DNA from 2 places in the Metasolibacillus sp. FSL H7-0170 genome. Region 1 is predicted to be linked to the other one. Evidence: riboswitches for the same ligand, from Rfam matches in the RefSeq annotation. Region 1 holds a riboswitch; the other holds the start of a gene.
What was found. Region 1 has a riboswitch for FMN ahead of ribD (bifunctional diaminohydroxyphosphoribosylaminopyrimidine deaminase/5-amino-6-(5-phosphoribosylamino)uracil reductase RibD). Riboswitches for the same ligand answer to the same signal wherever they lie in the genome.
Positions count from the first base shown of each region.

Region 2: another riboswitch for FMN. It lies ahead of MHH70_RS05660 (ECF transporter S component); the one in region 1 lies ahead of ribD (bifunctional diaminohydroxyphosphoribosylaminopyrimidine deaminase/5-amino-6-(5-phosphoribosylamino)uracil reductase RibD).

Region 1 is NZ_CP151964.1:604,327-607,738, forward strand. It holds gene MHH70_RS02755 (bifunctional 3,4-dihydroxy-2-butanone-4-phosphate synthase/GTP cyclohydrolase II) at 1-286, opposite strand, end outside; gene ribE (riboflavin synthase) at 302-934, opposite strand; gene ribD (bifunctional diaminohydroxyphosphoribosylaminopyrimidine deaminase/5-amino-6-(5-phosphoribosylamino)uracil reductase RibD) at 944-1,975, opposite strand; FMN riboswitch at 2,075-2,192, opposite strand; FMN riboswitch at 2,276-2,394, opposite strand; FMN riboswitch at 2,477-2,594, opposite strand; FMN riboswitch at 2,677-2,794, opposite strand; gene MHH70_RS02770 (NADPH-dependent FMN reductase) at 2,991-3,412, opposite strand, start outside.
Region 2 is NZ_CP151964.1:1,180,748-1,184,159, reverse strand. It holds gene MHH70_RS05665 (hypothetical protein) at 1-537, shown strand, start outside; FMN riboswitch at 1,302-1,478, shown strand; gene MHH70_RS05660 (ECF transporter S component) at 1,737-2,321, shown strand; gene MHH70_RS05655 (GNAT family N-acetyltransferase) at 2,375-2,824, shown strand; gene MHH70_RS05650 (ABC transporter substrate-binding protein) at 3,052-3,412, opposite strand, start outside.

The sequences.
Region 1 (3,412 bases):
CTGTTGTAGTATCAATATAATCAATACTTACAGTAAATGCCGTTTGATGCTTATCCGTATTATTTGTAACCATTGGCTCAAGCTGAAGAGTTTGCGCTATTTGTAAATCAATCGGTGTACAAATTAACCCTTTTCCATACGTTGCCATAAAATTAACCACATCGGGCGTGGCATATTCAGCTAATGCAACAAAATCGCCTTCATTCTCACGATTCTCATCATCTACAACAATAATCACTTTCCCCTGCTTTAAGTCAGCAATTGCCTCTTCTATCGTATTAAACATAATATTATCCCGCCTTTAAAATCCATTTTGTTGTAAAAAATCCTCCGTTAACGTTGTTGATTTTGTTTGTAGCTGCTTGGCAATGTATTTTCCTAATAAATCTGTTTCTATATTGACTAGGTCACCTTCACGTTTAAATCCAAGTGTTGTCTGATTAAATGTATGTGGAATAATCGAAATCGTAACCATTTCTTTTTGTAAATCAAATATTGTTAAACTAATACCATCAATTGCGATTGACCCACGTGGTATACAAAGTGCAGTTGATTCATGAGATGTTTTTATATTAAAATAAACTGCATTCGCGAACGAACGTTTACGTAAAATAGTCCCTACCTCATCAATATGCCCCGATACGAAATGCCCCCCAAAACGCCCATTAGCAGCCATAGCACGCTCTAAGTTAACAACGGAACCTATTTGCAATTGCGATAGTGAGGTTGCATGGACCGTCTCAGGCATAACATCTGTCGTGAATTTCGTATTTGTAAAGCTTGTTACAGTTAAACATACTCCATTTACAGCAATGCTATCGCCAACTTTCAAATCTACTATAACTTTTTTAGCGCCAATTGTAAGAGCGATTGATTCCTGCCCTTTTGCCATTTTCTCAATCGTACCAAGCTCTTCAATAATTCCAGTAAACAACTGTACACCTCATTTCATCATCATCGTTAATTTAATATCTTCACCAATTTTTTCAACTTTAGTAAAAGTAAACGCTTCTTGCAAAGCAATTGTTGTCATTGAAAGCGCATTTGTTCCTAATAGCTTAGGCGCAATGTATATAATCATTTTTTGTACGAATTGCTGTTGTAAAAAGGCATCCGCCATTTTACAGCCAGCCTCAACATATAAAGTCATAATCCCTTCATCTGCTAGCTTTCTTAATACATTTCGCAAGGAACAATCCTCTATCACAAACGTACGAACACCTGCTAATTTACGAGATTTTGTTGTAAAAAGCCAAGTTAGAGCCGTTTTATCATTAAAAACTTTCGCTGAATTTGGTACTTTTCCATCACGATCAATAACAATTCGAATCGGTTGTTTGTTTGAGGTACTACAACGATTCGTTAAGCTTGGGTCATCAATGCAAATCGTATTTGAGCCTACTAAAATAGCATCATGTGTTGACCTTGTATAATGCACATCCTTTTGAACAAGCCTACCCGTGATTGCAGTTTGCTTCCCTATCTCAGCAGTAATTTTACCGTCCAACGAAATGGCTTGCTTTAATGTAACGTAAGGTAAACGATGTGAAATATAATAAAAAAATGCTTCATTTAATGCTTTTGCCTCTTCTTCACATAATCCTATACTTACCGTAATGCCCGCCTCCTCCAACCTTCGAACTCCCCGTCCAGCTACAAGTGGGTTCGGATCCAGCGTCGCAATAAAAACATGTGCAACCTGCGCTCTAATTAGTGCCTCAACACATGGACCTGTTTGCCCAACATGGCTACATGGCTCAAGTGTAACGTAAACCTTCGAACCCTCCGCTCTCTCACCTGCAATTTTTAAGGCATTAATTTCCGCGTGTGCCTCTCCGAATTTAAGATGAGCACCAAAACCTATAATCTCCTCATTTTTTGTAATAACACACCCAACAAGTGGATTAGGAGAAGTTTGATTACTACCTGATTTTGCCAAGCTCAAAGCAAATTGCATAACTTGTTCGTCACTCATTCAGTCACCTCCCTTTGAAAAATAAAAAGCCCCCTTAAATAGGGGGCTTTTACGAAGAAGGCGTCACTAAATAAACTAGCACCATAGCTAATTTTTTTCGCCTACCTTCTCTCATCCAGACTATTACTGTCGGCTCCGGAATTTCACCGAATCCTGCTTCATAAAGCTCGCGGGCTATACCGCCGATTGGGACTTGCACCCGACCCCGAAGGTATTTATTCAATTAAAAAGACCTCACTTAGAAATGTGGGGTCGTTAAGAGGCATCTTCAAAAAAAGCCACACGAATGTCGCTTTTTTTGCCTACCTTCTCTCATCCAGACTATTACTGTCGGCTCCGGAATTTCACCGAATCCTGCTTAAAAAAAGCTCGCGGGCTATACCGCCGATTGGGACTTGCACCCGACCCCGAAGGAATTTATTCAATTAAAAAGACCCCACTTTGAAATGCGGGGTCGTTAAAAGGCATCTTCAAATAAAGCCACACGAATGTCGCTTTTTTGCCTACCTTCTCTCATCCAGACTATTACTGTCGGCTTCGGAATTTCACCGAATCCTGCTTCATAAAGCTCGCGGGCTATACCGCCGATTGGGACTTGCACCCGACCCCGAAGGAATTTATTCAATTAAAAAGACCCCACTTTGAAATGTGGGGTCGTTAAAAGGCATCTTCAAATAAAGCCACACGAATGTCGCTTTTTTGCCTACCTTCTCTCATCCAGACTGTTACTGTCGGCTTCGGAATTTCACCGAATCCTGCTTAATAAAGCTCGCGGGCTATACCGCCGATTGGGATTTGCACCCGACCCCGAAGGTGATATTTATGTTGGCTTTAATTATACAGCAATAATGCAAAAAATCTAGTCTATCAAAAGAAACGTTTTTTATTTTATGAAATATTAAAAGAAAGATTTAAAAAATGTTTTTAGTCGAAGAAAATGCATGCGCTTCTCTATAAAAAGATTATATTTCAAAAAACAGCAATGTATTACGCTAACGTTCCCCTCATAGCAGACCTACCGAATTGTAGATAATGCTTTTGACCATGAAATTAATTGGTCTAACATCTGATTTACTGAATCTGCCTGAACATCTTTCGGTTTGAAATCTGTTCCGTTTTCGAAATCTGTAAATAATGAAAGAGCTGGATGAACACGCACATCTGCTACTAACAGCTCTCCCATAATACCGCGCAAATGCTCCGCAGCACGAGCACCACCTACAGAGCCATAGGAGACAATTCCTGCTGCCTTGTTATTCCATTCTACTCTTAAATAATCAATCGCATTTTTCAAAGCGCCTGTAATAGAATGATTGTACTCTTGAACGATAAATACAAACCCATCTTGTTTTGCAATAATTTCTGACCAGCCCTTTGCCCCAGATGCATCCTGCCCCGGCTCACCTAATAAAGGCAATTTGTAATTAGCAATATCGA
Region 2 (3,412 bases), 580 kb from region 1:
GCACTTGAAAATCAAGAGGACTATTCAACTAAAAAAAGCATCAAAACATTAAGAGAAACATTTCCTCAATACGAGGAAGTGCTTTTGGAGCAAAATGCCCATGCTGATAATATAGAAACAGCAACAGTGCCTTTAAATCAAAACTATAGCTATTATTTATTTACACAACAAGGGAAAAAATATTATGTACAGCAGCCCCTTGCGATATATGAACATGTAGACGAGGCGATTTACGGCATGGTTGGATTCAGCACAGAGCAGTATGAATCCGCTATTATTGAGGGGATTAACTTTACCGTAACTGTCACAGATAATGTCCATGTAAAATTTGAAGAGCCATTGGACTTAGAGGTGCTAGATTATAGGCGAGCAAAGCAAATGCTAGAAGCTATTATGCTAACAGCTGCCGCATTCCATCAACAAGTCGTTTTTGAAAATATTATACAAGCAGCATGGGATACCTTTGATTTTACAAAGCCACAGCCAATCCCTGTAGCGCCAAATGAATTACCACTCGATATAATAGAAGGTACCTGAATAGCATGCGAATACGCCGCTTTCAGGCACCTTCTTGCTTTGGATGAAGTGTTCACTATTTATCCCGCATTAACGAGCAGTAAACCTCCGACTTCCAGACTTAAGTGAAAATTGGCTGAAGGATAAGTGGGAGGTCAACTGCCCGTAAAAGCCCGATTGGTTCAACTAACAATCCGTGGAGAAAAGCCTCCACAGATTGAAGTTTCACTTTATCCCGCATTAACGGGCAGTAAACCGCCCACTTCCAGACTTAAGTGAAAAATCGGCTGAAGGATAAGTGGGAGGTCAACTGCCCGTAAAAGCCCGACCGGTTCAACTAACAATCCGTGGAGAAAAGCCTCCACAGATTGAAGTTTCACTTTATCCCGCATTAACGGGCAGTAAACCGCCCACTTCCAGACTTAAGTGAAAAATCGGCTGAAGGATAAGTGGGAGGTCAACTACCCGTAAAAGCCCGACTGGTTCAACTAACAATCTGTGGGAAAGCCCTACTGATTGAAGTTTCACTTTATAAAAGGCTATTTCAATCTTTTTAACTTCTTTCAGCAGGTGTCCAAACACCTGCTGAATTATTGAAACTCGATCTAAGAAAAGACCATATTAAAATAACGACGGAGTGACTAACATCGTGTTGGTTAGATTTGCGGCGGATGTCGCAGATTTTTCTAACGGTAAGGGTATGTATAAAAAGAATTCCAAGCAAAAGGGTTTACTTTTAAAAAGTTTCTTTTATAATAGAGGGTGTAACAACAAATTTAATATTGATTCATCTTCGGGGCAGGGTGTAATTCCCGACCGGCGGTAATTGAAATTGCAATCTCCGACCATTCACTTGGAGGTCATTGCTTTCGTATTTCATAAGCCCGCGAGCCCGCTTTTGCGGTGCAGGATTTGGTGAGATTCCAAAGCCGACAGTATAGTCTGGATGGGAGAAGGTGAAGGCGCAGTCGTCATTTCTCGGAAATGTCGTATTTTGCTTTAAAAAAGTCTGGTAATATAGGCTTGTTTAAATGCGGAAATTTATGACAAAAACGCTTTGGCAACATGCTTTTTAAGCATGGTCGAAATTAGTAATACGACTTTTTTAAGCTTGCCTATTTCTCCCTTATACAATTTATTGTATAAGGGTTTTTTCGTGAATGGCATAGGACTGTCCTTTCTTCTTGCAAGAGTGAATCAGCAAAGAGGAGAGATTTTTTATGCGTAAGCAAAACTTGAAGTTACGTTCAACTGTAACAATCGCAATGCTAAGTAGCATCTCATTTTTATTAATGATGCTCGATTTTCCACTGCCGTGGTTTCCAGTATTTCTAAAAATTGATTTTAGCGATGTACCAGCGTTGATTGCAGCGATTACAATGGGACCAGTTGCTGGTATTGTAGTAGAATTGATTAAAAATATTTTAGATTGGCTGTTTAAAGGAGCCCCAACAGGTGTTCCAGTAGGACATATGGCGAATTTTGTAACAGGTATTTTATTCATTTTGCCAACTTATTATTTTTATAAAAAATTCAAGACGATTCCTGGCTTAGCAGTAGGTTTAGCAGTAGGAACGTTTGTGATGTCTATTGGTATGAGTATACTGAACTATTTTGTGTTTTTACCAATGTATACTTATTTCTTAGGCTGGGGCTCATTTGATATGTATGAGACAATTGTACTTGGTATTTTACCGTTCAATATTATTAAAGGGATTATTATATTAACTGTTGCGCTGCTCCTATTCCGCACGATGAAAACATGGATTGACAAGCAGCAGTCCACCTATTTATCATTAAAATAATCAAAAGCCGAGCTGCTCTATAAGCTCGGCTTTTTATAAGGAAGTGAATAAAAATGATTCGAATGCTCACAGCAAATGAACAACTACCGATGGACTTGCTTTTATTAGCGGATCCATCAGAAGAAATTGTAATTGATTATATAAAACGTGGATACTGTTATGTGGCAGAGCGTGATGGACAAATAGTTGGTGTTTATGTGTTGCTACCAACAAGACCACATACCGTAGAGCTTGTCAATGTAGCAGTAGATGAACAATGGCAAGGGCAGGGAATAGGTAAGCAGCTTGTGCTACATGCGATTGAAAGTGCAAAAATGGCACAATATAAGACAATTCAGCTAGGCACAGGTAATTCTAGCATTAACCAGCTTGCGCTTTATCAAAAATGTGGCTTTCGCATAGTTGGCGTAGATCGCGATTTCTTTATCCAGCATTATGATGAGCCGATTTTTGAAAACGGAATTCAATGTGTAGACATGATGCGGTTAGAAATTGTACTTTAAGTTTGAACAAGCTGTCTAGAGGTGTTTTCATTTTCCGTTTATCTAGTCGTATGGCTTGGACTTTGAGCGATGACGGTAGCTACAATAATTAAAATATTTGTTATTAAAATATTTGTTGACAGCCTCCCGCTATATTTAATTATATAGCGGGAGGCTGTCATCGGATTATTTATAGGCTATTTTCGATATTTTATACACAAAAAGAGGCAAAGCTCGTTATTGCGACGCTACATTTGTTTTTGATAAATTTTGCGATAGTCAATTTTGCCATGTGTATCGAATTGAATATTATAAAATGGACGGTCTTTTCTTATATAAAATACGTGTTGGCGATGTGCTAAAAATTTTAGCGTAAAGGTGTTAATTAAGTGTTCTTCTATTTTATATAACAGATTCATTGCTTGGCTGTCATCTTGGCACATAGTTGCTTGCTGGAGCAATGCTTGCACTTCCGCATTGCTAGAAAAAGCACTAATAGGAGAGCGCTCGCTGTCTAATCCATATAACCAGCCAAGTAGCTTGTCATCCCCAATTGCAATACCACCAACAAAAATATCGTAATGCTGTACACAATAGTCTGCCGATGCA